3 regions of the Neobacillus sp. 19 genome follow, and region 1 is predicted to be linked to each of the others. Evidence: riboswitches for the same ligand, from Rfam matches in the RefSeq annotation. Region 1 holds a riboswitch; each other region holds the start of a gene.
What was found. Region 1 has a riboswitch for thiamine pyrophosphate ahead of ACO1D1_RS24835 (thiamine phosphate synthase). Riboswitches for the same ligand answer to the same signal wherever they lie in the genome.
Positions count from the first base shown of each region.

Region 2: another riboswitch for thiamine pyrophosphate. It lies ahead of thiM (hydroxyethylthiazole kinase); the one in region 1 lies ahead of ACO1D1_RS24835 (thiamine phosphate synthase).
Region 3: another riboswitch for thiamine pyrophosphate. It lies ahead of thiT (energy-coupled thiamine transporter ThiT); the one in region 1 lies ahead of ACO1D1_RS24835 (thiamine phosphate synthase).

Region 1 covers NZ_JBMPZU010000085.1:22,554-33,234, forward strand. Annotated here, with positions in the region: gene ACO1D1_RS24820 (thiazole synthase) at 1-477, opposite strand, end outside; gene thiS (sulfur carrier protein ThiS) at 479-682, opposite strand; gene thiO (glycine oxidase ThiO) at 693-1,823, opposite strand; gene ACO1D1_RS24835 (thiamine phosphate synthase) at 1,807-2,493, opposite strand; TPP riboswitch at 2,560-2,668, opposite strand; gene ACO1D1_RS24840 (hypothetical protein) at 2,762-3,028, shown strand; gene ACO1D1_RS24845 (protein adenylyltransferase SelO) at 3,098-4,555, opposite strand; gene ACO1D1_RS24850 (CAP domain-containing protein) at 4,866-5,900, shown strand; gene ACO1D1_RS24855 (serine dehydratase subunit alpha family protein) at 5,991-7,265, opposite strand; gene ACO1D1_RS24860 (P1 family peptidase) at 7,412-8,512, opposite strand; gene ACO1D1_RS24865 (acetamidase/formamidase family protein) at 8,554-9,453, opposite strand; gene ACO1D1_RS24870 (metallophosphoesterase family protein) at 9,503-9,784, opposite strand; gene ACO1D1_RS24875 (metallophosphoesterase family protein) at 9,762-10,436, opposite strand; gene ACO1D1_RS24880 (APC family permease) at 10,474-10,681, opposite strand, start outside.
Region 2 covers NZ_JBMPZU010000036.1:32,168-42,848, forward strand. Annotated here, with positions in the region: partial or broken gene ACO1D1_RS12755 (ABC transporter permease) at 1-500, opposite strand, end outside; gene ACO1D1_RS12760 (hypothetical protein) at 490-792, opposite strand; gene ACO1D1_RS12765 (ATP-binding cassette domain-containing protein) at 801-1,223, opposite strand; gene tenA (thiaminase II) at 1,231-1,902, opposite strand; gene thiW (energy coupling factor transporter S component ThiW) at 1,924-2,430, opposite strand; gene thiE (thiamine phosphate synthase) at 2,414-3,076, opposite strand; gene thiD (bifunctional hydroxymethylpyrimidine kinase/phosphomethylpyrimidine kinase) at 3,073-3,885, opposite strand; gene thiM (hydroxyethylthiazole kinase) at 3,887-4,705, opposite strand; TPP riboswitch at 4,788-4,898, opposite strand; gene ACO1D1_RS12795 (glutaredoxin family protein) at 4,974-5,225, opposite strand; gene galU (UTP--glucose-1-phosphate uridylyltransferase GalU) at 5,579-6,463, opposite strand; gene ACO1D1_RS12805 (HipA family kinase) at 6,482-7,258, opposite strand; gene ACO1D1_RS12810 (glycosyltransferase) at 7,255-7,749, opposite strand; gene ACO1D1_RS12815 (hypothetical protein) at 8,445-8,705, opposite strand; gene ACO1D1_RS12820 (hypothetical protein) at 8,692-9,495, opposite strand; gene ACO1D1_RS12825 (agmatinase family protein) at 9,817-10,681, opposite strand, start outside.
Region 3 covers NZ_JBMPZU010000056.1:89,127-99,807, reverse strand. Annotated here, with positions in the region: gene ACO1D1_RS17520 (GNAT family N-acetyltransferase) at 1-485, opposite strand, end outside; gene ACO1D1_RS17515 (histidine kinase N-terminal domain-containing protein) at 598-1,755, opposite strand; TPP riboswitch at 1,931-2,038, shown strand; gene thiT (energy-coupled thiamine transporter ThiT) at 2,113-2,700, shown strand; gene ACO1D1_RS17505 (FeoA family protein) at 2,847-3,071, shown strand; gene feoB (ferrous iron transport protein B) at 3,071-5,074, shown strand; gene ACO1D1_RS17495 (FeoB-associated Cys-rich membrane protein) at 5,096-5,251, shown strand; gene ACO1D1_RS17490 (helix-turn-helix transcriptional regulator) at 5,422-5,877, shown strand; gene ACO1D1_RS17485 (transglycosylase domain-containing protein) at 6,010-8,067, shown strand; gene ACO1D1_RS17480 (nuclease-related domain-containing protein) at 8,505-9,377, opposite strand; gene sigY (RNA polymerase sigma factor SigY) at 9,586-10,143, shown strand; gene ACO1D1_RS17470 (YxlC family protein) at 10,097-10,444, shown strand; gene ACO1D1_RS17465 (sigma-Y antisigma factor component) at 10,441-10,641, shown strand.

The DNA.
Region 1 (10,681 bases):
ACCGGAACCTATTGGCGAAGCCCCTGGCATGACCGCATGGCAGCCAATTTCTTGAAGCTTCCTGGCTAAAACCACATCATCTGAGGTATATGGGAGAACAATAAATCCTTCCTTTACTAATTCCTCTGTTGCCTTTAGGGTTTCAACTGGGTCCGGGAGTAAGGTTTGATCACAGCCAATGACTTCCACTTTAATCATATCGCAAAGACCCGAGGCTTTTGCTAATTTTGCAATGCGCACAGCCTCTGAAGCGTTCTTTGCCCCTGCAGTATTTGGCAAAAGCGTATATTTAGTGGTGTCCAACTGTTCTAAAAAGTTGGGTTGGGTTGGGTCAAAAATATTCATACGTCTTACAGCAAATGTGAGGATTTCAGCATTAGATACGTCCACTGCTTCCTTTTGAATTTCATAGCTTGGATACTTTCCTGTTCCTAATAATAAACGAGAGTGAAAGGATATAGGACCAATTTTCAACATATTAACCGCCTCCTACAAAATGGACTATTTCAATTCGATCTTTATCTGCTAATCTGGTAATCTGGTGTTCTAATTTCGTTATGACTTCACCATTAACTTCTACGACAACGATTTTATCCTGAATTTCAAAATGATTTAGAACATCTGCAATACAAACAACTTGTTCAGGGAGTTGGATTAACTCACCATTTAAGACAACATTCATACCGTGCCTCCTATACAACTATTTTTTTATGTCTTTCTAAATGAAAAGCTGAGAGTAGCGTTTGGTCAGTTATTCCCCCAGTTAAAAGGTTTGCCATCAGTTTCCCTGTTATGGGACTTAATAGAATCCCGTTTCGGAAATGCCCTGCTGCAACGTATAGCCCTTTCCGGCTGGGATGTTCGCCAATGTATGGCAACCCATCTCCTGTCTGTGGCCGAATACCGGACCATACGCGCTCCCATGCTGCTTCATTCAGCTGTGGAACCAGATTTGTTGCTCTTTCAATTAAGCTAGCAATCCCTTTAGGTGTTACTGTTTGATCAAATGTATGTTCAATCATGGTGGCACCAATATAAATTTCCCCATTTCGTTTTGGTACAAGATAACAACGTTTGTCGGAAAAAATGGTCATGCTAATCACCGGCTTTTCCGGTCTGACAGAAAAGCATTCTCCTTTTACTGGATAAACATTTATCTCCAGACCTGCTTCACACAATAGTTTCGAAGCCCATGCCCCGGCGGCAACGACAACCTGTTCACTGCGGATAGCACCATTGGTCGTGTTAACCCCTCTAACTTGACCATTTTCATATATTAAAGAAACGACTTCCGTATGTTCTCGAATCTCGGCCCCAAAATAGGCAGCTGCTTGTGTAAATGCTTTTGCTAACTTTGCCGGCTGCACATGTCCATCGTTAGGAATGAGCATTGCCCCTGAAATGCTTGGAGATAAGGATGGTTCCAATTCTAATAATTCCTTTTTATCAAGCCAAGTTATAGCAGGGTCCCACTCCCTTTGAAAATCAACCTGTTTTTTTACTTCGGATGCTATTTCTTCGGTTTCAGCAATTTTTAACAATCCTTTATTGACAAACTCAATATCTACTCCAGAAAATTCCAATAATTCATTTGCGAGAGTTGAAAACATAGATTGACTTGTTAACCCCATTTGGAATAATGGACCATCTTGTTCGATTTCCGCTTGTGAGGCCAGCATTCCTGCGGCAGCTCTAGTTGCTTGGCACGCTAGTTGATCCTTTTCGAGTATAATCACTTTTCTTCCCATTTTTGATAGCTGATAGGCAATGGAAGTTCCGACGATTCCCCCACCGATAATAATTACATCAGCTGAATTCCCCACTTTTTCCACCTCCATTTTTCAACACTTTTATGTATGACTTAACTGCTGCCAGTGGATCGCCTGCATTTAAAACACCCGACATAACTGCTATTCCTTGTGCTCCTGCCTGTATTACCCTCGCTGCATTTTCTTGTGTTATACCTCCAATTGCAATAACTGGGATGTCAAGTTGTGTTATCCTTGATAATTCCTCCAAGCCTTTCGGGGCCATTCCTGGTTTTGAGTGAGAAGGGAAAATATGACCGTAAATCACATAATCTGCACGATTTACTTTTGCAGCCACTCCTTCCTGATAAGAATGAATCGAACTCCCTATCCGAATCTGAGGAAAATTTTCCTTCACAACACCTGGTTCTAAACTGTGAAAAGCTAATTGCACCCCACCGGCCTTTGCTGTTAAGGCCACATCCAGGCGGTCATTAATAATAATCTTTGCTAGCGGGATGTTTGCAGAAATTAATTGTTGGACCATTTCATATAGTTCACGGGCTGTTTTTTGTTTTTCCCGTAAATGTATTGCTGTCACATAGGGCTCGATATCCTTTACAATTTCCTGAAACTGCTCGATCGGCATCTTACCATTGGATATGATATGAAATTCTTTATCTTCGAAAATACAAGTTACCCCTTTCAGAAGATTCCGCCATTTATTGCATACTGTGAAAAACAAAAAACCACTTCCTTTAGATAAGAAAGTGGTTGAAAATTTGAAAAAAGAACATTTTTTGTTCATCAAATATTCATGTTTCCACTTCCCTACGCTGGTATGATCCAGATCAGGTTCATAGAGTCCCGAAGTAGCACTTCAATCTCAGCCCTTTAAAAAGGCACCTCTAGCGGATAAACTTCAATTATTAATTTGTATTGATTACCTTACATGGATAATGTTAACATGTTAGGCGAAAATGTCAAATTATTTTTTTGTCGCAAAATCTCTCATGTTAACTGAACCAAAAGTGCCAATCACCCTCGAAAAAATGAGATACCTGGCACTTGGGCCCAAAAATTCGAAACCATCTTTCTATGTAAAAGATAGTTTAAAACGCTCTTATTGCTTTTTAATAGGAGTAACTACTGAAAATAAACTTTCGGTGGGATCAGTGACATTAAATTCAACGATCTTGAAGCCATTTTCTCCATCCTTGAAATCATTTTTAGTTGGTGTAATGATTTGGTTGTTATTCATCATCATACTTCCTTCCTGATTATTTCTCACACAGAAGTTACTATATGATGAAATACTTAAATGTGTGACTGTTTTTTTAAAACTAATATCAGGTTCCGCAGAAAGTACGGTATCTACCAGTTGATGGCTCAGGAAGTGTGCAGTATTCCGCCTTTTCAGGGGAATAGGCATAAGGATTAGAAAGAATTTTAAGCAGCCGGTCCATCACTATTAAATCACCTTGTTCCACTGCCGCTTCCAGCGCTTCTTCTACCCGATGATTTCGTGGGATTACCGCAGGATTACTGTTTCCCATTAATTGTTCTACAGAGGTTTTCGATTCTTCCTGCCGGTCTAATCTAGCTTTCCATTTACCGTACCACTCCGCAAATTCTGGCTCACCATTCAAACCAGTTTCTTCATTATTAGCCAATGTTAGCGCCCTGAATGTATTGGTAAAATCCGCATGATTCTTCTCCATCAAACTAAGGAGGTCATTTATTAGCTTTTCATCATCAGATTCTTCGTTAAATATTCCAAGTTTCGCTCGCATTCCCTCGAGCCAATTCGCTTCATATATTTTTGAAAAGTGAGATATTGCATCTTGAGCCTTTTCAACCGCCTTCTCTTGATTTTCATCTAGCAGCGGTAAGAGAGTTTCAGCGAACCGTGCGAGATTCCATCCCGCCATATAAGGCTGGTTGCCATAGGCATAGCGTCCTTGAGTATCAATAGAACTGAAAACCGTTGCGGGATCATATGTATCCATAAAGGCACAAGGACCATAATCAATTGTTTCTCCACTAATTGTCATATTATCAGTGTTCATCACCCCATGTATAAAGCCAACCAATTGCCATTTGGCTACAAGTGCCGCCTGGCGTTTGATTACTTCTTCAAGAAACCGTAGATATCGATTTTCATCCGCTTCAATGTCGGGATAATGTCGGCTAATTGCATAGTCTGCGAGTGTCCGAAGCTCCTCCATTGTTCCCCATTTTGCCACGTACTGGAAGGTACCTACTCGAATATGACTAGCAGCAACACGAGTAAGGATGGCACCAGGAAGAGCGGTTTCACGCTGGACAGCTTCACCGGTTGTGACGACAGCTAGACTACGGGTGGTAGGAATACCCAAGGCATGCATGGCCTCACTGATGATGTATTCTCGCAGCATCGGTCCGAGTGCCGCACGTCCGTCACCGCCGCGGGAATATGGTGTTCTCCCTGGCCCTTTAAGCTGAATATCAACTCGTTCTCCTTTAGACGTCATCTGCTCTCCCAGCAGCACAGCCCGTCCATCCCCTAACTTTGTAAAATGCCCAAATTGATGACCTGCATATGCCTGCGCAAGCGGCTCAGCTCCCTGGGGTACCCGGTTGCCGGCAAGAACCGCCACACCATCCTCACTCTGCAGCGCCTCTATATTCAATCCAAGTGATTCCGCCAAAGGCGCATTGAGAATAACTAACCCTGGTTCCTCGACGGGTATTGGATTGTGTAAAGTAAAAAAAGAATTTGGGAGACGGGCATAACTATTTTCAAAATTCCATCCAGTTTCTAACATCGTATCTCCTTTTGTTGTTTTCAAATTTTTTGTGCGTTCCACTACATCGATTCATTTTTTTTCCACTTGATTTCATAAATCCATCTATCATAATATAGTAAACCCGTTTTTTTCACGAATTTTAACTAATACGCTTGTATTGAACGTAAGCATATTGCTTATACAATTAAATTCGTTTGGTTACAATTCTAATAGAAATGGAGGAGAGATGATGGGGCGAATTTTTTCAATTCTAGTCATACTATTTATACTATATGTTTCTGGACCATTTATTAAACAAAAATTTGCAAATTCCGATTACGCAGTTTCAATGAAACAAATTGAAACTAAATTAAATGATGTCAAGAAAAATCCTGAAATTCAGGCAGCCATCGAATCTCTATCTGGAGAGGTCAAACAATTTGTAGAGCAGCTTGGCCTTTTTTTAGATAAAAATCCGCTAACGGAAGAGCCAGCTGATCGAGAAAAGGTAACGTTAAAAACCCCAGCTGATCAAGTCTTTTCCATTCATAATATAGAGCTCGGCGCCACCAAAAAAGATATTGAAAACAAACTTGGCCAGGCAAACCGGGAATCGCTGAATGAATATGGGGAAAAGTGGTATGCTTTTCACAACAATTATCAAAGCTTTTTTATGGTCATGTTCGATGATAAAAATCAAGCAGTTGGTTTATACACAAATCAAGATTTAATTGCCTCTAGCAATGGGATTAAGGGAGGTAGTTCGAAAGAAACCGTTCGAGCTGTGCTTGGAAAACCACTGTCCGGGATTCAAAAGGGGCTGACTATTTTGCAAATACAAGAAAATGCGGACTATGATGTATATCTGCTAGACGAAGTCTATGTTACCATTTTCTACGACAAACACGAAAACAATACAGTGACTGCCATGCAATTAATCAACAAAGATTTGGAACAAAAGAAACATGAACTCTACACTAGTGCAAGTCCGGAATTGAAGGAAGGATTTGAATACCAGCTATTCGATTTAACAAATGCATCTCGTGTGGAGCACCAGCTTCCCATTCTGTCATGGGATAATCAAGTAAAAGAAACTGCTCGGAAACATAGCATGGATATGGCTGTTAATCAATATTTTGATCACACAAACCTTAAAGGGCAATCGCCATTTGATCGGATGAAGGAGGATCAAATTATCTTTTATCTTGCTGGAGAGAACCTTGCTTATGGTCAATTTAGCAGTATTTTTGCCCATGAAGGGTTAATGAACTCGATTGGCCACCGCCAAAATATTTTACGTAAGGGATATAAGTATTTAGGAGTAGGCGTTGCTTTTAATGATCAATCACAGCCCTACTATACCGAAAATTTTTATGCAAAATAATCAAGTAAAATGTCCTTCATAACCATGATGAAGGACTTTCACAGGAAATCGAGAAGTAAAAAGTCCTCCAACGGGAATGCGAACCTCGTTTTATTTTTCCAACATTAATTTTAATATCAGTTCATCTGTTTGCCTTGTACCTTCATTTCCAAGTTTGCAGAAGCTCTCAATACTTTTTTCGACATCATCGTGAATAAAGCCGTCTGTTGACTGTATTTCCTGATGGTTCAAGGCAAGTAATGCGGACTGGACAGCGACATTGGAACAAGTTGAAACCTTCATGGCGCAGCCTGCCTTTGCTCCGTCGCAAATCATTCCTGACACGTTGCCAATTGTATTTTGAATGGCTGCCTTTATCTGTTGAAGGCCCCCGTTCAATAAATAAACAATTGCTCCACTTGCCCCCATTCCCGCTGCGGTGACCCCGCATAAGGCAGAAAGGCGGCCAAATCTAGATTTGATATGGATGGTTATCAGGTGACTAAGAGCAACCGCCCGAATCATCTTGTCCTCGGACACTTGCAGCTTTTCTGCTGCGGCGACAACTGGAAGTGTAACCGCAATCCCTTGGTTTCCACTCCCTGTATTCGCCATTACCGGAAGTGTTGATCCTGCCATTCTGGCATCTGAACCCGCTGCTGCAAGCGACATGGCCGCAGTGGCTAAATCGTTGGATAAAATCCCCTTTTTCACATTATCTTGAATCGTTTTTCCAACATTTAGACCATAATTACCGGAAAGTCCTTCTAAACCAATATTTTTATTTAATTCAATACTCTTTTTTACAAGTGCTAAGTCGTCAATGTCCGTGGTTAACACCCATTCATATATTTCATCGATTGTTAACGCTTCCAATTCCTCTTCCTCAGTCTGGATTCCGATATTCTCACATCCGCCAAGATAGACAGGCTTTCCATCCACTTCGATTAAGGTGATATTACTATGATTATCGGAAATGACAACCATTGCAGTCTGCTTTTCTGTTTCAACTATGACTTCAATATACAGCCTTTTCGGAGTATCTGCCTGGCCGGCAGCTACTTTTCCCGCTTCTATAAGTTTCAATGCCGCCAGTTCGTCTTCCATTGTAAGCCCATCTAATATTTCTAATTTTTTCTCTGGGTCACCGGCAGCCGCTCCAAGAGCAGCAGCGAACTCTAGACCCTTTGCCGACATACCAGGAATTCCAACCGACTTGGCATTTTTAATAATATTTCCGCTTGCTTTTACACTGATAGACTTGATCTGTCCATTAATTTTGCTCTTTGCTGTTGCGGCAGCTAAACTAATGGCAACTGGTTCTGTACAACCAAGTGCAATCACTAATTCTTTTTCTAAAACTGCCATTATTTTATGTTTCCCCATTATTCCCTCCAGAAAATGCTGACTTTCTATCATTTTAACATAATCATGCTCCATATTTTTTACTGTTTTATTTCCAGTTTCATTCAGGTAAAAGTAAGAGGCCTGCTCAAATTTGAACAGGCCTCTTACTTGACGCAAGTTGTTACCTAAATCCGATGATATTCTTTCATAATTTGCATAAGCTCTTCGTGGTTGATTGCAGGGACGATTTTCCCAAATGGTTTAACAGTGGTCATCGATTCCGCAGCAATCATCGCGTTAACGACTGATTCATCAACTGCCTGACAAACAGCTTCGTAAATGGGGTCAAATACCTCATCATTGACAAATTCCATCGTTAATTTCTCTTTTGATAATTGGGGAATTTCCATTTCATTGGCAGTTGAAAAGGCAAGAAAAATATCACCAGAACTATTTCCCCCAGGGCTCCCGCTCCTGCCAATGCCTATGGCAGCACGCTTTGCAACCCTTTGCAGTTGATGGGGAAGCATCGGAATATCAGTCCCAATAATGACAATAACCGAACCTTGTTCCTTTTCTAAAAGACTTTCTTTACTCATATGTTTTCCCAATGGAACCCCTAGAATGGTCAGCCACTCACGTAATCCAAAGTTTGCTTGAACGAGCACACCGATATGTTGTTGTTGACCATTAATCGTGACAACCCGTGATGATGTACCCGTTCCTCCTTTAAATTCGTAGCAAATCATTCCGGTCCCCCCGCCAACATTCCCCTCAGCGACTGGTCCTGATTTAGCGCTGTCAATTGCAGAAAGAACATGCCCTTCAGTGATATGTTGGCCGTTTATGTCATTAAGAACACCATCATACGTTTCAGCTATTACCGGCATTGCCCATAGATGTTCATCAGTGAATTGTTTTTCATAGTTATTCACCATCCATTTTGTTGTAGCATGGTGAGCAATTCCAACTGAATGGGTATTTGTAATACAGATTGGGCTCAGAAAATATCCGCCATCATTTATCCAATGGACCCCTGTCATTTCACCATTCCCATTTAAACTGTAGAAACCTGCCCAAACTGGTTCCATTTTTTCCTTTTTACCGCGAGGCAAAATGGCTGTTACTCCTGTACGTATTGGACCTTTTCCGATTTGTACTTGCCCTTCACCTTCAATAATTGTAGTAAAGCCAATTTCCACACCCGGAACATCTGTTATGGCATTAAATTCCCCTGGTATACCCGGAAACGGCAATCCAAGATCACGCCCACGTTTTTTTTTCATACAAAAACTCACTCCTCAGCACATCGAACACATGCATACTTCTATTTTATTCTCAATTTATATTGATCCAATATCCATTGCGGCAGCTCCATTCGAGCTGTCATAAGCGGATCAACAACCTGACATATCCTTAAGTCACCCACTAAGGATAATAGCATTCCTGCTTCATCAATCGGCAGTCCAAGGTGTTCAACAATAAACGTGTGCATATTAATGGTTGCTTGTTTAGCCGCTTCATCCAATGTCTTAGCAGATGCGATGGTGATTAGTTTCTCTTCACTAACAAGCATTGGTAATGGATAAGTTTCGCCTCTTACCACATCAACCTTTATCGTTACTTCTCCTGGAATTTCCAAACCACAGATAACAATTTCTCCGTCCGCCATCACCGCATGTAAATCTCCCATTGACAGGAGCGCACCGGAAACATTGACTGGCAGATATAATGTTGAGCCTTTGACGATTTTCTTACAGTCCATATTCCCGCCGTGTTCTCCCGGAGTGCCAGTTGGAATTTCTGTGACTGCCGGTGCCGTCCCAATGACCCCAATCATCGGTTTAATGGGAATGTGAATGATCTCATTAAAAATGGCTTTCCCCTCTTCGATTGGGATTACTTTTGTCGTTTCCCCAGTCACAATATCACCAAGAACACCAAGCTTCGGGGCCGTCGTCATAACCCCTTTGCTTTCAATATTAATTTCTAAGATCTCCACTTTTAATATATCCCCCGGCTCCGCCCCTTCAATATATAATGGGCCAGTAGCAGGATTAATTTGATCCCAGCCTACTGAGCTAAACGGCTGATCTTCCTCCTGTATTTGATTACTGAAACAATCATATGTTTCAAAAACGACCATACTCCCAGGTTTTACTTTTTTAACCGCTGGATTGTTGCGTGACATTTTCAGCACACATTGGTCTTTGTGAATAATTTCCATTACCTCAACTCCGTTTTTAATAATGAAGTAGTTTCATATAAAGCATTGCTTACCCGGCTGTTAGTGAATATGACACTTTTCCATCCTTATTCACGTCCACTAAAGCGCCTCTAAGGAGGCCTTGATCATAATCTGTTCCCGCATTAATACATATTGTCCTTCCTATAGTGGTCACTCCCCGGCTTTCATGAACATGCCCGTGTAAGGAGAGAAGGGGTTGATATTTTTCAATGGCTTCACGAACAGCTTTACTGCCAATTGGCGCTGTTGCTAAGGAATCCCCGTCGAGAACAGGCTTCAACTCATCATCATACAAAGTCCCTTGATCCAAATCGGTGTCTGTAGGGAGGAATGTGAATGTTGAAGATACATTTATTCATATCCTGAACCTGATTGGCAGCGTTTTCAATTTTCTCCGCTAGTTCTTCCTCACTAAATTCACGCGGATACTTAAATACACTTGGCTTCCCGCCGCCCACTGAGAGGATTTCAAATCCGTCTACCTCAATCACTCTTCCATCCCCATTTTGCACAAACTTTCCGTCATTGAGTATCTCATCAAGATAAAAGTCATCCACGCTGCCCGGAATCATGATACAAGGAATTCCTGCTGCTTTAAACCTTTCATCAGCCAAATCGACCCAATCCTTAACCACTTCTATTTGCTTTTCTTTAATAATTCGCTCCGCGTCGCTCTCTTTTAGTTGATTTAGCTCTTCTTCTGTCACTAAGAATGGATAGAATCCCGCATCCCTTAAATTTCTTTCCAAGTCTGGCAGTTCATTTGCTTTCTTTACTTTCACCGTGGAGCCATAATATCGGCATGTATAAATGCCGGACTTTTCAACAATCGGGACGACCATTTTCCCTGTAAAATCCCCGCCATAAATAACTAAATCCGCTTGATAAAACTTACCGGCATTGGTGAATTTTCGAAACGCGGTTTCTCCTCCGTGCAGATCGCCTGCATAAAAAATTTTCAAAGTCCCCACCTCATCCTATTAATTTTTGAAAAATTGATTAGTCTGATGGAATCTCCTGGAATTGAATATCAATATCTATTCCTTTTTTAGCATGGTGACGTTTCATCACAAAATAGATGATGATCGGGATCAACATTAAACACAGGGAGACCACAATCATCGTAAATGGTAAATCCCCTCTTAAGAATGGGATTAGGAGATAGTAACAAATCGAGACGCTAATCGCTAAGGTTAGCCAGCCTAAA
Region 2 (10,681 bases), on a different contig from region 1:
AACCCAGCGATTTGCCCCCATTGTCAGCAGTAATTCCCGGTATTCCCTTCCCCCCGCCTTCAGCCCATCATATGTACTAACGACGATTGGAAAAATAGCGATTAAAATGGTTACGGCGATTTTACTCCAAATCGAATAACCGAACCACATGATGAAAATCGGTGAAATCGCAATCAGCGGAATGGTCTGGGAAATGACGAGGAACGGATACAGCACTTTTTCTAATGCCCGCGAAAAGTGCATCCCGACGCCAAGCAGGAGGCCACCCGTTAATGAAATTCCAAATCCAATGACAACCTCTTTAAGAGTGGCCGGTAAATGCTCCTCCAATAAGAGCTGACGGTTTTCTACAAGAGCCGCCCCAATTGCCAGGGAGCAGGCAAGATAAAGGATGGAACCATACCTTTCCTTACCGCTAACTCCCAGGCGCTCAATATCAAGATGGATACAAGCAGAAATAGTCCATAATCCCCTACCCACTTTTTCCAATTACTTTTCATTTTGAATTAGCCGCTCCAGTTCTTTTCTCAATATGATCAACTCAGATTGATAAATTATTTCCGCATTTCTTGGCCGCGGCAGGCTAACTTTAAATTCATGTAACGTTTCTTGCCCCAGCAAATAAATACGGTCACTAAGCAGAATCGCCTCCTCTAGGTCATGGGTAATAAACAGTACCGTTTTTTGTAATTCCCCCCACAGTCCTAGCAGCCAGCTGTGCATCGTTCGTTTCGTCAACGAATCGAGTGCCCCGAACGGTTCATCTAACAATAAGAGATCTTTGCCTGTCATGAGGGTCCTCAAAAAGCAGCCCGCTGCCTCATCCCGCCGGAAAGCTCATCCGGATAGGCCTGCTCCACCGCCGCCAAGCCAAAGCGTTCCAGCCATTCGCGAATCTCAGGAATTCTTTGCTGCTTATTTTCCTTCGCTATTTCTAGCGGCAGGAAACAATTGTCTAACACCGATCTCCACGGTATAAGCAAATCCTTTTGCGGCATATATCCCACCTTGCCTAATCTGTTTCCGGGATTTTCACCATGAATCCTGATTTCCCCCGCACCAGGCTCTATCAATCCGGCAATTAATTTAAACAACGTGCTTTTTCCTGATCCACTTGCGCCTATAACCGAAACAAATTCGCCCGCTTTCACTTCCAATGATATTTTTTGAAAAATCGGCCTCGCGGTATCGAATGAATATGTAAGTTCGTCGATGGCTAACATAGTTGCGTCAGACAGGCCAATCCTCTCCTTCGTAAACCATATTCCAGAACATGTATTCAAAGCGGGAGGTCGTAAGGAAATGTTCTTCCAAGAGAACTAATTCGCGGGCTGACTTGCCTTCTGTCAACTGATCTAATAACTCTATCAGCCAGACGGCCAACGAACCAAATTCATCTGACGTATACATTTTTATCCAATCACCATACAAAGGATGCGCGCTAGCTTGGGGGTATTTATCTGCTAGCATTTTGCTAATCTCCCAATAGCTCCACATACACGGCAGAAGTGCTGAGATTAATTCCTCAAGCGATCCGTTCTGCGCGACATTTAGCATATACCGTGTATAGGCTAAGTTGGTGGGTGTTGGTTTTGTTTCTTCCAGCCCATTACGAGTAATTCCGAATCTTGCCGCATACCCACGGTGCAATTCCATTTCTCCATGCAGTGTTTCATGAAGCAGTTTTGCGAAAATAGCCATCGTGTCGAGGTCCCTCGCCTTGACTGCCCCTAAAGCAAAAAGCTTGGAATAATCGATTAAAAACACATAATCCTGTTTCATATAACGGATGAATGATTCCACAGGCAGGTCGCCAGTGCCGATTCCGTCCACAAAAGGATGGAGATGGGTCTGTTCCCATATTTCTTTTACGCTTTCATAAAGTTGCTGTGAAAATTTCATTTTAATCCCCCATTTCATGCTTTAGTTTTTAAAAGACTGTCCCGCTAAGGTCAAGACTTTCTTTCTTAAGAAAACAGTTAATATCACAAATCCGAGCAGTGCCCCGGCAAATGAGCTAAAAATAAATAATGGAATAAATCCAAATAAGGTTGCTTCTTTACCGAGCAACAGGGTTGCCAGTGGATAACAAAGAATCGCACCAATAATCCCCGTTCCAATTACTTCCCCAATAAAGGCTAAATAGATTTTTCTAGTTTTGTAAAATAACAGGGATGCGAGCAAAGCACCTGCCATACTCCCAGGAAAGGCAAAAACGGAACCCGTTCCCATGAGATTTCTTAACAAGGAGATACAAAAGGCCTGCGCTACGGCATAATAGGGGCCTAAAAGCACCGCTGATAAAACGTTCAAAAAATGCTGCATCGGAAAAACCTTGGTAAATCCAATCGGAATCGCTACTAGGTTACTAGATAGGGTGCCGATCGCAATCATCATCGCTGTCAGTGTCAATTTATACGTTTTGTTCATTTCTTTTTGCCTCCTCGATTGCTTTTTTTAATGCCTTAGCTGCCGTCCTAGGTGAATCTGCCTGACTGATGGCGGTAATTACCGAGACCCCATTAGCCCCTGCCTCAATAACAGGACTGGCATTTTCAGCGATGATGCCGCCGATTCCAACGATCGGTACGGTGATTCCATTTTTTCTCAGAGTTTCTATCAGGCTGGTTCCTTTCGATGGCTTTGCATCTTCCTTAGTTCTCGTTGGATAAATTGGTCCGATTCCAAAATAATCTGCCCCATCCCTAAGTGCCGTCATCGCTTCTTCTGTCGTATGGACGGATACCCCGAGGATTTTGCCGCCAATCTTTTCCCTCACTGCTTTCACCGGCTCATCCTCCTGCCCAATATGAACACCGTCTGCCCCAATCTCGAGTGCGAGCTCGATATCATCATTGACAATGAAGGGAATCTGGTTCTCCTGACAAATCGCTTGAAGTTCTTTTGCCAGGGTATATTTTGCGGAATCTGTTAAGGCTCCTTTTCCCTTTTCACGGAATTGAAATAGGGTGATCCCGCCTGCAATGGCTTCTTCTAAGACCTCCTTTGGGTCCTTCAAACAATTCGGACTGCCCATAATAAAATAAACGCTTAATTCGTCTTTTAAATGAATCATAGCCTAGCCATCTCCTTTCCCCTCTTTTGAAAGGCCCAGTGGTTCGTCGGACCATGACCGCGGCCGATGGCAAACCCGTCTTCAATCGCCGCTTGAATGAAATCCTTCCCCGTTGAAACAGCATCATAGATGGTAGAGCCCTTCGCTAATTCAGCCGTTATAACCGCCGAGAAGGTACATCCTGTTCCATGTGTATTTTTTGTCTGAATTCGCCGGCTGGTAAAGAAGTGGAATTCTTTCCCGTCAAATAATAAATCAGTAGATTCAGACAGATTTTCATCATGACCGCCTTTGATCACGACATTTTTAACCCCTAACGCGCAAAGTTTTACAGCAGCTTCCCGTTTATCCTCCACCGATCGAATGGTCATTCCTGTCAGGACCTCTGCTTCCGGAATATTTGGGGTAATGACTGTCGCAAGCGGCAACAAATGGGTTTTCAAAGCCGAAACCGCCTCTTGCTGCAGTAGAGAGGCCCCGCCTTTCGCAATCATCACGGGGTCGACCACCACGTTGTTCCAATGATAGTTTTTGAGTTTCATCGAAACGGCTTCAATGATTTCTGCACTAAAAAGCATGCCCGTTTTTACTGCATCCGTTCCGATATCGTCTCCAATTGCTTGAATTTGTTCGACAACTGCTTTTGCCGTCATCGGATAGACTGCGTGAACCCCTAATGTATTTTGCGCCGTAACAGCCGTTAATGCAGACATACCGAAAACCTCTAATTCCTGAAACGTTTTCAAATCAGCCTGAATTCCTGCACCGCCGCCACTATCTGAACCCGCAATGGTTAATGCCCTTTTCATCCTACAATCCTCCGTTCCATTTTTTAAAAGAAGCATGTACATCCAATTCCTCAGGGGAAACCAACGATAATTGATTTAAAAATTCTATTTGAAAGCTGCCCGGCCCGAGCTCGGCTGTTTGATTCGCAGCCTTTTCTGCTGCAACACCATAACAGGTTAATGCAGCGACCGAAGCTTGGATGAGATCCTTTTCCACTCCGGCAAATGCACCAATCACCGAAGTTAACAGGCAGCCTGTACCGGTTACTTTTGTCAAAATCGGATGTCCATTTGAGATGATATACGTTGTTGTTCCGTCAGTAACGACATCCTCCTTTCCAGTTATGACAACCACACACTGTAAAATTTCAGCAGCTTGGATGGCAAGCTCTGTAATATTCCCTTTAGCCATTCCTCCATCAACGCCCTTTATCTCCCACTTTTCACCTACGACATTGGCGATTTCGGCTGCATTTCCTCTAATTACGGCGACCTTGACTTCCTTCATCACACGGTGCGCCGTTTCCGTTCGGTACGGAGTTGCACCAGCTCCAACTGGGTCAAAAATTACTGGAACCCCATGCTCATTGGCTGCTTTACCGGCTGCGATCATCGCCTCGACCGTTTGCACGTTTAATGTGCCAATATTCAGAACTAGTGAACTCGCAATCTTCGCCATATCAGCTGCCTCTTCGATTGCATTCGCCATGACCGGTGAAGCGCCAAGGGCAAGCAATCCATTGGCTGTGAAATTCGTTACCACGACATTCGTGATATTATGGACAAGCGGGTTCACTTCTCTAACTTTTTCTAATATTTGACCAAGTCTGTTGTTCTCCAAATCCCATCGCCCCTATTCTTTTTAAACATAAAAAAACCAGATCCATAATAGGACCTGGTTAGTTAGAAAGAGATAAAATATAGATTTCACTCGACTACTTTCCTACGCTGGTATTACCCAGATCAGGTCCGAAGGGTTAAAAACGTTATCGTTTTCTCTCAGCCTGATTAACAGGGCACCCCTAGTAGATAAATCGTTATTAAATTATGTTCATAGTAACTCTAATTACCATCGAAGTAAAGAAAATTGTTCCAGTTCATTTAACTTTCTACTCTTTACCGCCTTTTGCCAATTCCATCAGTTCTTTAAGCTCATTGGTAAAACCCTTTACGGCCCGGTCGCCAAGGACCGTTACGGGAACTCCGAGGAAGCCGTATTTCTCTACTTCCTTTTGATAAGCTGGGCTGGCAGCAACATTCCTTACTTCAAAAGCAATTCCTTCGTTGGTAAGTACCTGTTTAACCATCATACATTCAATACAATCATTCGTGGTATAGACGATAATCTGCTCGTTCTTCATATGTAGTTCCTCCTTTGTTCTGTTTTTACAAAAACTCCGTTTATTCTTGATTTCCCGTCAAAAAACCTCGAGAAATGTCTGTTCATGCGCTTTCCCAAGGAATATTTCCTAACATTAAACACCAAATTCACTAATTGGTAAACCTCGATTATAAAATGGACAGCCCATTTCTACCATTATCGTTATATTCGTTTATGCTTGTCCATTATTTTAGCATAATATATTTCTTGTTATAAACCTAAGGAAAAAAATAACCAATTAAAATACATGACTCTTTTATAGAAAAGCCAAGGCTTCCAACAGCCTCGGCTTAAAGTTTTTGCTTATCAACTTAAAGTGCATCAATAGATTAGTTATGGTGCCTGACACCGTTTTACTATTTTTTCCATATAAGTCAGGATTTCTTTTTGGGTGTCGGGGCGGCTGATGGCGAGGTCGAGGGTTGCTTTGATGTAGCCGATTTTGTCTCCGATGTCGTAGCGGGTTCCGTTGAAGGTGCAGGCAAGGACGGCCTGTATTTTATTTAGCTCGTTTATGGCGTCAGTTAGTTGTAATTCGTTTCCTTGTCCAAATGGAAGCTGCTCCAAAATTGTAAAAATCTCCGGCTTTAAAATATAGCGTCCCATGACGGCTAATGTTGACGGGGCTTCTTCCGGCTTTGGTTTTTCTATTAATGATTCAATTGAATAGATATTCGGCTCCCTCATCGCACTCTTTGGCTTAATGATGCCATATTTATTCACATCCAATTTCGGAACGTTCTGAATGGCGACGATCGAATTATTATAATACTCAAATACATCCATCAGCTGCTTCAAGCATGGAACGTCCGATATCACCATATCATCGCCAAGCATAACCGCAAATGGTTCATTGCCAACAATATTTTTAGCACAAAGAATGGCATCGCCAAGTCCATTAGGCTCCTTTTGGCGGACATAATATATTTTCGCTAAACTGGATATCTGTTGAATTTTCTCTAAATCTACTAATTTATTTTTTCTATATAGAGTATCCTCGAGCTCATAGGATTTATCAAAGTGATCCTCGATTGACCGCTTTCCCCTGCCGGTTATGATAATGATTTCCTCAATCCCCGACGCTACAGCCTCTTCGACAATATATTGAATGGTTGGTTTATCAACAATTGGAATCATTTCCTTTGGCACTGCTTTCGTTGCAGGTAAAAAACGAGTCCCGAGGCCTGCAGCTGGAATAATAGCCTTTCGGATTTTCATAAAATACCTCCCTTCAAGTTAATTTTCATTAGCATGGAATGGCTGGTATACCTTTTTTAAAAATCTCTCCATCAATTTCGGCAGAATCGTTTTGCGTCTCGTTACCAACGTAGTAACAATTGCCTTTTTCTCCTCACGCGAAACCATCCAGTCATCAGGGATGAGCGAGACAATTTCCTCCATTAAAAGAATCGGCATCGTTTGAATCAACTCAAGGTGGTCAGTAAATCTTTGCTCATTATCAATAAACCCCGCCATTAATTGGTGTGTCGCGCTTTTCAACACTTCCACCGGCAAATTTTCTAAATCAGCATGCAGCCAATTATAGGTTCCGAAAATCTCGGCTTGATCAATCATCCATAACTGATACTCACCGCTCTCTCCTTCTCGCAACAGAATATTTTTGCGGGTACGGTCCCGATTACACAACCAATAATCCAACATAACGATTCCTGCTAGGGTTTGATGGTTAACAATATTGGATACTTCGGAAACTTGATGACCGTTAAGGCAATCAGGAATGTACAATGAGGCGAATTGATACCGGGTTAATTGTACATTGGCAAGCTCAGGAACTAGCGAAGTAAATTCCTCGGAGATATCCACTATCCTGGCAAATGGTACTGGCAGTCCCAAGTATCGTGCCAAGCAATAGCCCACCCATTCATTGGGCAATGTTTTTTCAAAGCCAGGCTGAAAAAATTTAACCACATAGTCCTTGCCATCATTAAAAGTGATTAAATGAGCATTAGATTTGCCTTCCAGCTTTTTTTGATAGGCAACGGGTGTCATCATGTTGCATCCACCTCGCCAGCCGCATCATTATACAGGTGGATGATATTTTTTAACAAATCAATATAATCATCCGCCACAGTTTGAATGGAAAAATATTGCTGCACACGGTCGATGGCTGCCTGTGACATTTGTTGATGTTTGACGGAATCATCGAGGATTTCATATAACTGCTTGACCGCATCTTCCACATTTTGTCCCCGGTAAAGCAGCCCCGTCTCACCCTCTTCAACCAATTCAGTTACTGGCATCATTCTAGAAGCCACAACGGGCACACCGCAGATCATCGATTCAATAAAGGTATTTCCAAATGATTCAGATTTGGTTGTCGCAAGTGTGCAGCCTCCGGATTGGCGGATTTTCGCATATACATGCGGCATTTGCTGGTAGGGGATAACCGGAAACCATTTGATGATGTCAGTGAGTCCTTCCTCTTGCCAGGCGGCTTTAAATTCTTCACGCTGGACACATTTTGGGCTCCCCCAATAATCCATATTTCAATATCGCTGCGTTCACTTTTCATCACTTTTGCCACTTCAAGCAGCATCGGCCAGTTTTTACGTTTGTCCAATCTACCAATCCAGCCAATTATTTTTTTACCTTTCGGCAGCGTTGGAGCACTGTCGAAATCGATTTCCTCGGTGGATAACGCACGGAAAAAAGTGGTATCCACCCCATTGTATATGACATGGATGGGAATATCATTTGTCAAAATAGACACCAATCGTTTTTGATACTGTGAAGGAACAACGATTAATTCTGGCCGTATTCCTTTAAATGACTTAAGGTGGGGCATGAGCTTAATCAGCTCTGGGGTCCTTGCTTCGACAATAACCGGACCCTGATACTTAGCTTTTCGGATCCATTTATAGGCTGCACCTGTGTCGACCACAATGATGGCGTCATAGGCGTTTTTTTTGATAATGGTAATAATCTCTTGCTCATCCTTTGTTAAATATACTTGTGCGACATCCTGCATAATATGAAGTCCGCCGTGATCTGTCGTATATAAAAATTCAGTTTCGATCCCGTGCTGTTTAAAATAAATCGAGCGGTTTCTCCATCCGGCATTTACCCCGCCAACAGTGAGGAGCCGCCAGATTACTAATACCTTCATTTAGCTTTCTCCTTAATTTTTTTGGGGCCTCCTCTTTTTTTATTAGCCATGCATAGTGTTCTGCTATTTCAATTAACTATGACGATGCTTCCTGTTCTTATGACCGCCTTTATCAGCATGGCCGCGGTATTTTTCTCCTTCAAATCGTTTTCTGTCATGGTGTTTATCATGCTCGCGGCGGCTTTCTCCAGAGAAACGCTTTCCTTCCTTACGATATTTATCCCAATCCTTGTCATTCTTTTGATATTTATCCCAATCCTTGTCACGTTTCCGATTCCATTCAGGGTTTATTGCTTGCTCGCGGGAATCCCAGTACTCATCAATTTTTTCCATGACAGCATCCGGATCTTTGCCACGTGCGAGCATAGTTTTTACCCATTTTAAATACCTTGTGGACTAAGCCCTGAAGCTGAAGCACATATTTTTCTTCATCTTCTGTTGTTAACAATTGTTGACTCAAATTCTTTAATGCTTTTTTGTCAGTTTTTTCTGTTAGTAATAGATGGGTGATTTGCTGTGAAATCTCTTCCATTCGGATATAGTGAAGCCATTCCGCATAAACTTCGGGTGCCATTTCTTGAACGTATGATAAAAAGATTGCTTTATTTTCTTCTCCTAATGAAGTTAATAATTTACGCGGATACGGATAAACGCGGTCACGCCAAACGGTTCTCGCTACATCAATTACCTTCAGGCTGCCATCTGGCTGCAGGTAAATTTGCCGTTTGTGATGGTCAATCCGCTCATAACCAATCTTTTTAAATGTAATTAGCATCTCGAGTAATTTGGCAGAGAGTGCTTCCGTAAGTGGCTGCGATTGTAAGTATTCGCGAATATCCACACCTCTAATAATATCCATCGCGATATAAAGCGGACCTTTTGCATGTATTTTAGGAAATAAATTGGTTTCCTGACCAAGGGATAGGGCATAGTGTTCGCGTTCGCAATCCTCTTCATTGCCGAATACTTTCACACAAACATCCTCAGAAACCTGGAAGACCGCCCCTTGCCGTCCCTTCCCTAGCATGACTAATGGTGAATTGTTTACCACTTCTACATCCGCATTCACTACATTTTGAACTTTAATATCTTTTAACCAGTTATTTAATTGTTTACTATCCACATTTCTCCTCCTTGCATGGTTTAAAAATTTTAACGCAGTCGCTCTCAGATGATTGGCCAGTGGCGAACCTCCTTTTATCTTTTATTTCCTGCCTGCTTGATTTTGTGAAGCTTGTCTAACAAAATGGGTTGGGAAAACTGCATAATAAAAAGTCAAAGCTTTGTTGCCTAATATAGTTAATTCAAATAGGAGGGAAAACGTTAAGGCAAAAGTCTAAAAAAGCAAAAAATGGACAAAAGAAACAGCCAAAAAAACCCCCGCAAATCAGCGGAGGTTCAGACGGGTTAACATAATATAATTATATAATTTTGGTGCCTGACACTATCTCATCATTGCCCCTGTGAGAAAGGTTAAAAATACGTGGGTGCCGAGTTTTACGGTTGGCTGGACGGCGGTGTCATTTTGCGGGTCGAGGCAGACGATGTCCATTGCGCCCACTTTGGGGTGTTTGGCAGCTGTTAGTACTCCTTCCAGCAGTTCTGCTGTTGTCATGCCTCCCGGTGTTGATGCCGGTACCCCCGGTGCATAGGCAATATCGAGTACATCCATATCAACGGTTAAATAAATCGTATCCACCCTTGCCGACAATTCTTCTAAACTGCGGCGGACTGTTTCTTCTATGCCTGCCCGCCTTGCATTGCGAAGCGTAATATAGTTGACGCCTTTTTCATCAGCATACTGCTTTAAATCCTTCGTATTGAAAAACCCATGTAAACCAATGTTGTACATATCGGATCCTTTGACAACTCTGCTTTCAATTAGGTTCCGCATTGGTGTACCGTTAGATGGTCCATTATCCGTCAGATCCCGTAAATCAAAATGGGTATCAAACCGGATAATCCCAATTTTCTCGTCTGGTCGTGCCTGATGCATTCCTTTTATCATCATCGCCGTAATCGAGTGATCGCCGCCAATGGCACACACCTTTGACTCCGGGAAGTGGTCGTGCAGTGCCGCTGAAGCTTGAATGATATTGTCATGGCAGCGGCGGATATCCGTGACGTGCATCGGCACATCGCCTGCATCAATCGCTTTCCTTGACGATAAATCCACATCCTCATCTAAATTGTAGGTAGTAAACCCCTTCCAAGCGCGGCGGAAGGCGTCGGGAAATTCCGAAGCACCAGATGCACTAATAGAGGAACGGGAAAGCGGGACGCCGACCATGACAAAGTCGGCATCCTTG
Region 3 (10,681 bases), on a different contig from region 1:
TTTAATTGTTCCCCATCCCGAATTTTCCCTTCCCTTACAAATCCAAGTCTTTCAGGTATCGCCCGGCTTTTCTTGTTTTTCACGCCGCAGCGAATTTCAATCCGGTTTAATCCTAATTGGAAAAAGGCGTAATTTAGAAAGGCTTGAACGGAACGAGTGATAACTCCATGACCTTCTGCATTTCTAGCAAGATAATAACCAATACTCGCCATACTGTTGTACCAATCAATTTGGTGCAATCCCAAAGAGCCGACAAGGTTACCATTATAAAGAATCCCAACGTTCATACCACTATTTTCAGCAAATTGTGTAAGCCACACCGGAATAATGGTCTCAAATTGATAGAGGGAGGTCATACTATCCACCCATGGCATCCATTCCCGCAAATGTTCTCGATTTTCCTCAACAAGCTGATACAACTTTAAGGCATGATGCCGTTGGAACAATTGAAGCTCAATTTCGTGATCAACTTTTAAAGTAAACATAGGCCCTAATCTCCCGGTAAATTTTTAGTACATCATATGCATCAGAGTGCATTGTCGGGAGATGAAACAAATAAAAAATCCCTGCTTCATAAAAAGTGGGATTTTGCGGTGACTAACTAGAATGTGTTTGGTTATGACCTGCAGGTGTAAAAACAGCAGGAAGATAAATGGAAAAAGTAGTGTTATCATCTGAAGAATCACAGGTTAAATTCCCTTTATGTTTTTCAATTATTTCTTTACAAACAAACAATCCTAGACCTGTCCCGAGTTTTTTAGTTGTAAAAAAGGGTTCAAAAATTGTTTTTTGTAATTCAGCGGGGATCACTGGGCCATTATTGGAAATACTAATTCTAATTTGCTGACTGTTTTCTAAACAGCTCCTAATCTCAATGGTTGGAGCAGAGATTCCATGATGATTCAGAACATCAATTGCATTAAAAATAATATTAATAAAAACCTGTCTGATTTCATCTGCATATCCATTCAATGTAACATCTTCACTTATCTCCTTTATGATTTTTACTTTTCCATCCAAAATACTTGGATAAAGGAAGTTCAGTACTTCATCAATCAGTTTATTTAATCCAAATTGAACTTTTTCCTTCCCAATCAGTTCCTTTTTGGATAACAGTAAGAATTGTGAGATTCGAAAATTAAGCTGATCTAATTCACTTGAAATGATATCCAAATATCTCATGTTTGGAAAATCACCCTTAAGCAATTGAATAAATCCTTGAACAGAAGTCAGTGGATTTCTGAATTCATGAATAAAGCTTGAAGTCATCTGTCCGAGAAGTGTCAAACGATCCTGATGTGTGGAGTCAATAACCATTGTCTTTTCTTCAATAATTTTATTTTTTGCTTCCGAAAAATGGGATACGGCATAGTAAAGAAATTTATCAAAGCAAAAATTGATCATATTGATCGACTCCTGCATTTCGGACCATGATATTCCTGTTTTACTTAAATAGCTGTAAAGAATCGTTCTGCCCAAATTAACATTATAGACGAAGTCCCCAATGTTAATATCGGCCAAAACCCTTTCTACAGATATTTCTATCGCAATTTTTTCAATTACAGCTAACAGTTCTTGTTTAGATTTTACATGCATGGTAAGGAGCACATCCAATAGTGCTTCCCCGTTTTCGCGTATTTTCATCTGGAAAGGATCTTCCTGGTTGACAACAATAGCTTTCTCCCATTCTTTTACTAACTCTTCTTTATTTTGATTAAAAAAAGCAAGTAAATCCGATTGTTCTCCCGTAAACATGTTGTTTCCCCCTATGGTATTCACAATACTGTTACCATGTAAATTCGCTGATGAAGGCAAAAATCCTTTTTTTAATAAAATAATAATAATTTTCCCAATATGATATTTGGCGAAAAAAATAATACCCTTGTAATTACCTTGAAATAGTAGTATATTCTATAGGAAATCAATAGAATACTTCCACAGGGGGAGCTGCTAAAAGGCGGCTGAGAGTGAACGTTAGAGTTCTGACCCTATGAACCTGTTAGTTAACGCTAGCGTAGGGATGTGGTTTGCCGATAATAAAGCAATGCAGACAATCCTTTTCGTCTTGCATTGCTTTTTTGCGTTTCTCTTGTGGAATAGGGGGAAAGAGAAATGAACAAAAAGAGGAGTAACACGCTATTTATAACAGAAATCGCTGTTTTTACAGCACTTGCTTATTTACTTGATTTATTATCAGGATTCCTTATGGCAAGATTTTGGCCGCAGGGTGGGTCTATTTCGATTGCAATGGTTCCGATTTTCCTTATGGCCTATCGCTGGGGAATAAAGGGCGGTTTGTTGACAGGTTTTTTACTGGGATTATTACAGTTTATACTTGGTTTTGCCCAAATTTATACCATTGTTCAAGGGATCATTGATTATTTTGTTGCTTTTACAGTAGTTGGTTTTGCAGGTGTTTTTGCAGGATATATTCAAAAATCTCTTACTGATGGTAAGAAAGGTAAGTGGATGGTATATTCTGTTATTGGAGCTTTATTGGGAAGCTTTCTCCGCTATTTATGTCATGTTGTTTCCGGAATTGTTTTCTTCGGTGAATATGCACCTAAAGGCCAGCCCGTTACAACTTATTCGCTCATATATAATGGGACATATATGCTTCCAAGCTTCATCATAAGTGCGATTATCATCATCCTAGTCATCGGTGCCATGCCAAAGAAAAGTTTCATACAGGGAAAATAAGATGGATGGAAAAAGAAAAGCGGACTGCTTTTCTTTTTTTTTCGAACTTTTGTCACAAAATTTCTATGCTATTATCGTAAAAAAAGTGTTAAAATGACAATATAGAAAGATAATCATTCTCAATTAACATAGATAGGGTGAGATACATGTTCGGTTCTTTAAAAACGGGAGATAAGGGGAAAATTATTGACATTTCTCATGTTGGCCTTCTCGTACAAAGGCGCTTGCTCGACTTAGGGATTACCGAAGGGTCAGAAGTATGCGTGAAATGCGTCATGCCGTTTGGCGGCCCAATTATGATTGAATCTTGCGGGCAATGTGTTGGCATCCGCCGTAAAGAAGCAGTTCAGATTGAAGTGGAGAGAATATAATGGAAATCGCTCTTATTGGAAACCCGAATACAGGAAAAACTTCATTGTTTAATAATCTAACAGGTTCCTATGAGTATGTGGGGAACTGGAGCGGTGTTACAGTTGAAAAGAAGGTTGGCGTATTCAAAAATAATATTGGCCAATTAATTGATTTGCCAGGAGTCTATACACTTAATCCCTTATCAAAGGATGAAGGCGTTGTTACCTCATACTTTTTAAATGAATCCGTTGATCGCTTACTCAATATTTTAGATGCTTCCCAATTAGAACGGAATTTACATTTGACACTGCAGTTGTTAGAGTTTGAGAAACCGGCCCTAATTGGTCTTAATATGATTGATGTCGCAAATAAGCGCGGAATTCAAATCGACGCATCGAAGCTTTCAAGTGTTCTCGGTGTTCCTGTTGTTCCTGTCGTAGCTAGGAGCGGAAAAGGCTGTGATAAGCTTGTTGATGTTATTTCCACCAAGTCCATCCAACCGGCTAAAAAGAACCTCGTTTACTATGGAAAAGAAGTCGAAGAGGCGATAACAGCATTGGCGGGAGAAATGACTAATAAAACCAGTCACTCTCTACGCTTTCTAGCGATTCAATACATTGAAGGAAATGAATTTGTTAAAGATTATGTAAATAGGATTACAGATCAGCAAAGAATCAAGACAATTATTGCCAACTTAGAATCCAAATTACAGAAACTACATGATACAAAATCATTAGCTAATTTTATTTATGGAAAAAGAAAAGAAGTCATTGCTAAAATCGTGGCAGATGTAGCAAGAAAAAGTGATTCGTCCATCCCGTTATCTGAAAAGGTAGATAAAATTGTCACAAATCGCTACCTGGGGATGCCGATTTTTTTGGTGCTTATGTATCTGATGTTTATGCTGACATTTGATTGGCTCGGCACCCCGCTATCTGATGCGTTAGATGGCTTATTAACAGGACCTGTAACAGCTGGATTTGAAAGTGTATTAACAGCCATCAATGCCTCAGCCTTTATCCATGCTTTAATTATTGAAGGATTGGTCGCAGGGGTTGGCGGTGTTCTAGTGTTTGTCCCGCAAATCTTTATTCTGTTCTTCTTTATTTCATTATTAGAGGACTCCGGGTACATGGCTCGCGTAGCGCTGGTTATGGACCGAATTATGGAATCAGTTGGCTTAAATGGCAAAGCGTTTATTCCCATGATGATTGGTTTTGGCTGCAACGTGCCTGGGATCATGGCGGCAAGAACGATTGAAACGCCAAGAGAGCGTTTGTTGACCATTTTGCTAACGCCATTAATGTCATGCTCGGCACGACTGCCGGTTTACGCTTTATTTGTCGGAGCTTTTTTTGCTGGCCATAAAGCATTTATCGTTCTTAGCCTTTATGTTCTGGGAATTGTCGTAGCTTTAATTCTGGCAAAAATCTTTTCTTCTACATTATTAAAATCAGAAGCATCCTTATTTGTAATCGAGCTGCCTCCTTACAGGCTTCCACAGTTTCAATCATTATGGCGAAGCACTTGGGACAAAGGGAAGGGTTTCATAAGAAAAGCGGGAACATTTATCTTTGCCGGATCCGTTTTTATCTGGCTTTTATCTTATGCGGGACCTGATGGGTTAAAAGTAGATATGGATCATAGTTATTTAGCTGCGATTGGAAATGTGATTGCGCCAATCTTTGATCCGATTGGTTTCGGCACTTGGCAGGCTTCCGCCTCATTAATTACCGGATTTCTTGCTAAAGAAGCGATTATCTCAACGATGAATATTATTTATTTCGTTCCGAATGATGCCAGCCTGCAAGGATTATTGGCCGATTATTATACGCCGCTCGCTGCCTACAGCTTTATGGTGTTTATCTTGTTATATATTCCATGCCTGGCAACGGTTGCAACGATCTATAAGGAAACAAGCTCAAAAAAGTGGACAGCTTTTTCAATGGGATATGCTTTCGTGATCGCCTATGTATTGGCTCTGATTATATATCAAGGCGGCAAATTGTTTGGATTGGTTTAAAATAAAAAAGAGGTGGAGCAAATGATTGCCAGTATCATTATCGGTGTTGCAATTTTTGGATACGCCAGCTATGCATTAGTGAAGTTTATTAATAAATCCAAAAAGGGGAAATGCGCAGCCTGCGATTTAAAAAGTTCATGTTCCAGCCAGTGCGGTATTCCCCCACAAGTGAAATAATGGTTTGTAAAAGCTGCTGCCCGGAATCGGATAGCAGCTTTTTTATAACGCATAATTGCGATTACCCCTACGTCTTTGCGATTCGGCTTGTTTTCTTTATTAATAAGATTTGTATGATAAAGAAAAATTGTGTAAAATTACACTAGATGTAATTGAAGGAAGGGCTTATTATGACGAGAGATGAAATTATAATGCAGGTTTCTGAAAAGCTTCGTCTCATCCGGACGGAAGCTGGATATACACAAGATAAAATGGCGGATATTATTGGTGTATCAAAGAAAACGCTCGTACAAATTGAAAAAGGAAGAGTTCAAGCAAATTGGTCGACAGTCGTTTCCATATGTGCCCTTTTTCGTGAAACGGAAACGGTCCAATATTTATTTGGCAGCGAGCCCCTTGAGGTGTTAGAAACGGTTGCCCTAAATGGCATCGACCTGCGTAAAACGAAAACGTTGGGCGGACGGGTTTGGTGGAGAATTGTATCACAGAAAAATGGATTTATCCTTCAACAAAATATTCTCAGCAAACATTTTCGCATCCTAGATGAAAGAAACTATCGAATCTTTAGCAGCTTCGATGAAAAACTATCCAAACAGCGCTTTAAAGAATTGACGAAAAGTGAATAAAACAAAAAATTTAAAAGATGAGGTTCTAGCCGCATCTTTTTTATGAATATATTTCCAAACCGTCATAAAACCTCGACCAAAATCGAAAAATATACCTGTTGCTAGAGATTACAGATAAAGGACGTCATCAAATTGGTATTTAAAGAAAAAATAGTTGGCATTTTTAAGAACTTGAAAAAGTGGCATTTGCTCCAAAGTATCGTGTTATTTATGTTGATTATGATTCTAAGCTTTTTTGGACTTTTATATTATTTTTCAAAAGATGCTGACATATCAGGACTAAAAAATGAGCTTCCCCAGCCCACCGTCTTTTATGATGTTAGCGGGAATGTGGCAAGTAAGGTATCAGCCAATAAAAATGAAGGGGTGCCGATTGGCGATGTTCCTGATTCAATGAAGAATGCGATTATCGCCATCGAGGATCATCGGTTCTACAGCCATAATGGTGTGGATTTAATTGGTACCGCTAGAGCATTGTTCCGCGACCTGAAAGCAGGTGGAATGGTTGAAGGCGGCAGTACCATTACACAGCAATTAACGAAAAATACAATTCTTACTTCAGAAAAGACATTGAAGCGAAAAATGCAGGAAGTCTTTTTGGCGATTGCGGTGGAACGGGAATATACGAAACAGGAAATCTTACAAATGTATTTGAATCAAATTTACTTTGGTAATGGTGCGTATGGAATTAAACAAGCAGCCAGCAAATATTTTGCAAAAGAAGTCAAGGATTTGACTTTAAGCGAATCAGCCTTACTGGCAGGACTGATCAAGGCGCCGTCTGCCCTTAACCCATACGAACATATGGAAGCGGCAACGGAACGGCGAAATCTGGTATTAGCCCAAATGGAGAAGCAAGGAGTTATTTCCAGCGAGCAATTTGAAAAAGCAAAACTGGAAAAAGTAGCCTTAAATGATAAAGGCGGCGATCCCTTTAGGGGGAAATTCCCATACTATGTCGATCAAGTTCTGGATGAGGCAATCCGGGAGTACGGGTTTACTCAGGATGAACTACTAACAGGCGGCTATCAAATTTTTACCGAGCTCGATCCGGCGATGCAAACGGCGATGGAGAGTACGTATACGAATGATACCTTATTTCCAAATGGAGGGGACCCTCTCATACAAAGCGGAGGAGTTTTAATAGATCCGAAATCAGGAGGGATTAGGGCTCTTGTCGGCGGAAGAGGTGAGCATACCTTTAGGGGCTACAATCGCGCCTCTCAATTAAAAGCCCAGCCGGGTTCATCCTTTAAGCCTTTAGCTGTGTACACTCCTGCACTTGAAGAAGGCTGGAAACTAACAGATATGTTGAAGGACGAACAAATGAAGTTCGGGAATTATCAACCTAGCAACTACGACCATCAATACGCTGGTGAAGTACCGATGTATGAAGCAGTAAAGGAATCAAAAAACGTATCTGCTGTGTGGCTCCTTAATGAATTAGGAATTGAAAAAGGAGTCGATGCAGTTAAGCGGTTTGGGATTTCCTTGGAAAAAGAAGATCGTTCTTTATCAATGGCTCTCGGGGGCTTGCATAAAGGTGTGTCCCCATTAGATATGGCTGAGGCTTTCTCGGTATTTCCAAATAATGGTGTACGAGTAGGGGCCCATGTCATTCAAAAAATTGTCGATTCTAATGGCAGAGTTGTTGCAGAATGGAAGGCACAAAAAGAGCGGGTGACCACTAAGGCGGTCACTGATAATATGACAACTATGCTCCTTGGTGTTGTAGAACTGGGTACCGGGAAACCGGCACAAATACCCGGCAGGGAAACAGCGGGGAAAACAGGCTCTACGCAGGTTCCAATTAAGGGCATCAACGGTTTAAAGGATCAATGGTTTGTCGGCTACACACCGCAGTTAGTGGGCGCGTTTTGGGTTGGCTATGATCAGACGGATGCTGAACATTATATAACGCCGGTTAGCGGAACTGGTTCTTCGGTTATTTTCCGCGAAGTCATGAAGGAAGCATTAAAAAGCTCACCAAATCAAAGCTTTAATGTACCGCATATTGCTTCCCTTATTGAGGCGAGAAAAAAGGAACAAGAAAAGAGTAATTTTCAAGAGAAGTTCAACAACGAAGTCCAGAAATGGGAAGAAAAATGGAATAAACAAAAAGAGAAATGGGATAAGAAGAATAAGGATAAGAATAAGAATAAAGGAAAAGGCAAAGATAAAGAGCATTAAGTCTGTAAAAGGGCACGAGAGTAGATCGTGCTCTTTTTTATATGTGGGTTACTTCAATGTTTGGTCCAAAAAAGAGGGTGAACGTAGAAGTAGAGAGGTTCTACTTCAATGTTTGGTCCAAAAAAAAGGGTGAACATAGAAGTAGAGAGGTTCTACTTCAATGTTTGGTCCAAAAAAGAGGGTGAACATAGAAGTAGAGAGGTTCTACTTCAATGTTTGGTCCAAAAAAAAGGGTGAACATAGAAGTAGAGAGGTGCTACTTCGTTATTTGAGCCAAAAAAGAGTGGAAACATAGAAATAGAAAGATCCCACGACAATGTTGGGCTAAAAGAGAGCAAGAATCGAAGTAGGAAGGAGATACTCCGACTCTTGCTACAAAATCAATATCCCTCAAGGGAAAATGAAACATTACTCGAAATATAACCACCTGCCAGATCCTAATACTTTAAAGTTTTGATGCAAAATTCTTCTAATACTATTTTCCGTAATTCCCCCCCACACCAATCAAAAACCACACTAGTAGTAATTTTCAAATCCGGAAATAGAAGCTTGAGCTCCTTTACGCATCGCAGTATTGCGGCATCAATACTCTCCGCACAGCCGCAATCATCACAAACAATCTTTCTCCCATTAACAGTAAGGAAAAAAGATGGGCAAGAAAAACAAATCACACCTTTTCTCAGCCCCTTAAACTCATAGCGCGGAACCCGAGGATAAGGGGATTCAACTTGATGCATGGAAACTAATAGATCTGCGAGTTTTTTATGTTTTCCGTTAACCTTCCCGGTCCACGAATTTAATTTTTTCATTAGGGCATTAACTTGTGTGGGATGAACGATAGGCTTATTTTTAGGTGCTTGATAAAGGGTAAATTCGGGGTTGATAAACACTAGGCGTGATTCTACAGGCAGCTTAAAACCATATTTTTGGAGCAATTGAAGGAGCAGGGATTCACATCGTTGTAATTGGGCAATCGGATTATTTGTTAACTTCCCCGCCTGGTAGTAAAATTCACCGTTTTCATAATAATAATCTCCTTCCAAATTTTTTACATCAAAAAGGTACAATTTATCTTGTATGAGCAACGAATCAATCTGGAACTTCGATTTATTTAACTCAAGAAGCAAATCATTTAAAATTAAACAATCACTTTCCAATTTTTCTGTTAAAGAATCAAACTTCATCTCTCCTTCAAAGCCCTTTTTCAAATACAAAAAGTTTCTTTTATCTTCCTCGGGTAATTTCATTCTTGGGTCTAAGATTCTTAATATCGTTAGTTCTTCTCGTTCCGTCCGCGACTTATAAGCCATAAAGCACAACCTTTCTTTTTTTCTGATAAATCCAGTTCAATTTTATAAAAAAATAATCGTTTAAACGAAGAATTGTATGGACAATTATTGACAATTATCAAAAAAAACTCGAAGCTAAACTATAGAATGAACGATTCTGCGTTTCATGCGTCTAACAAATATATAGAGATAAGCAGGGATGATGGGGGAAAGAGAGGGCTATTGCCGAATGGATGCATTGATTAAAAATGCGAAAAAAGGGGATCATCTTGCATTTGCCATGCTGTTTAAAGAAAACTATCCATTCCTTGTAAAATATTTAATGAAAATTACAATGAATCCCGATACAGCAGAAGAATTAGCACAAGAGACAATGGCGAAATGTATTCAAAAGATTCACCTGTATAATGGTCAAAGTAAATTTTCTACATGGCTCGTTTCAATCGCGACCAATACATACATTGACCAATGCCGTAAAAAGAAGCGGGAGAAAACCTGGCAGGGACAAGAAGAGGTATACCGTAAGCTGAAATGGCATTTTGAAAGCAGGAATGAGGAATGGAATGATGCCCTTGAGGCACTAGGGAAGCTGCCGGAGGATGTCCGGGTCCCGATCATTTTGAAGCACTATTATGGTTATTCCTACGAAGAAATTGGAGAATGGATGAAGATTTCTCCCGGAACAGTTAAATCACGGGTGCATAACGGAATAAAGTCAGTCAGAAGGGAGCTGAAGCTGGGTGAAGAAACAGAAAGTCATCATACTGAACAGCGAACAACAAAATAAACAAGACTTTGATGCAATTCACGAGCTGCAAGAGGGATTAGAGAAAATCGATCAATTTCCTGTCTATACGCCCAATTTACAATGGTTTGAACAAATGGTGATCCAAGAGCAGCATAACAAAAGGAAAAAATTAATTAAAGATTTATCAGTCTTTTTTACAATTGCGTTCATCATTTTAAGTGGACTGATTGTATCCCTGTATCAAATGCCGGCTATTTTTATCCTTGTGCAAATTATCACCACCGTCTTCATCGTGGTATACACAAGTGCTCGGCTCGTGAAGAGGGCGAAGCAAATATGAAACAAGAGCTTTCGTTAACCACTATTATTGTCGTTGTCGTCATTTTATTATGTCAAAGCATCTATTTATTTATGGATGCAAGGAAACGTAATCATAATTATTGGCTCTGGGGAATTGTTGGCTTGATTCAAGCCCCCATGCCAACACTTTTTTACCTAATTTTTGTCCGAAAAATATTTCAAAGAAAGCGGAAATAAAAAGCAACTGGCACTCTTTTAAGGAGTGCCAGTTCCTCTT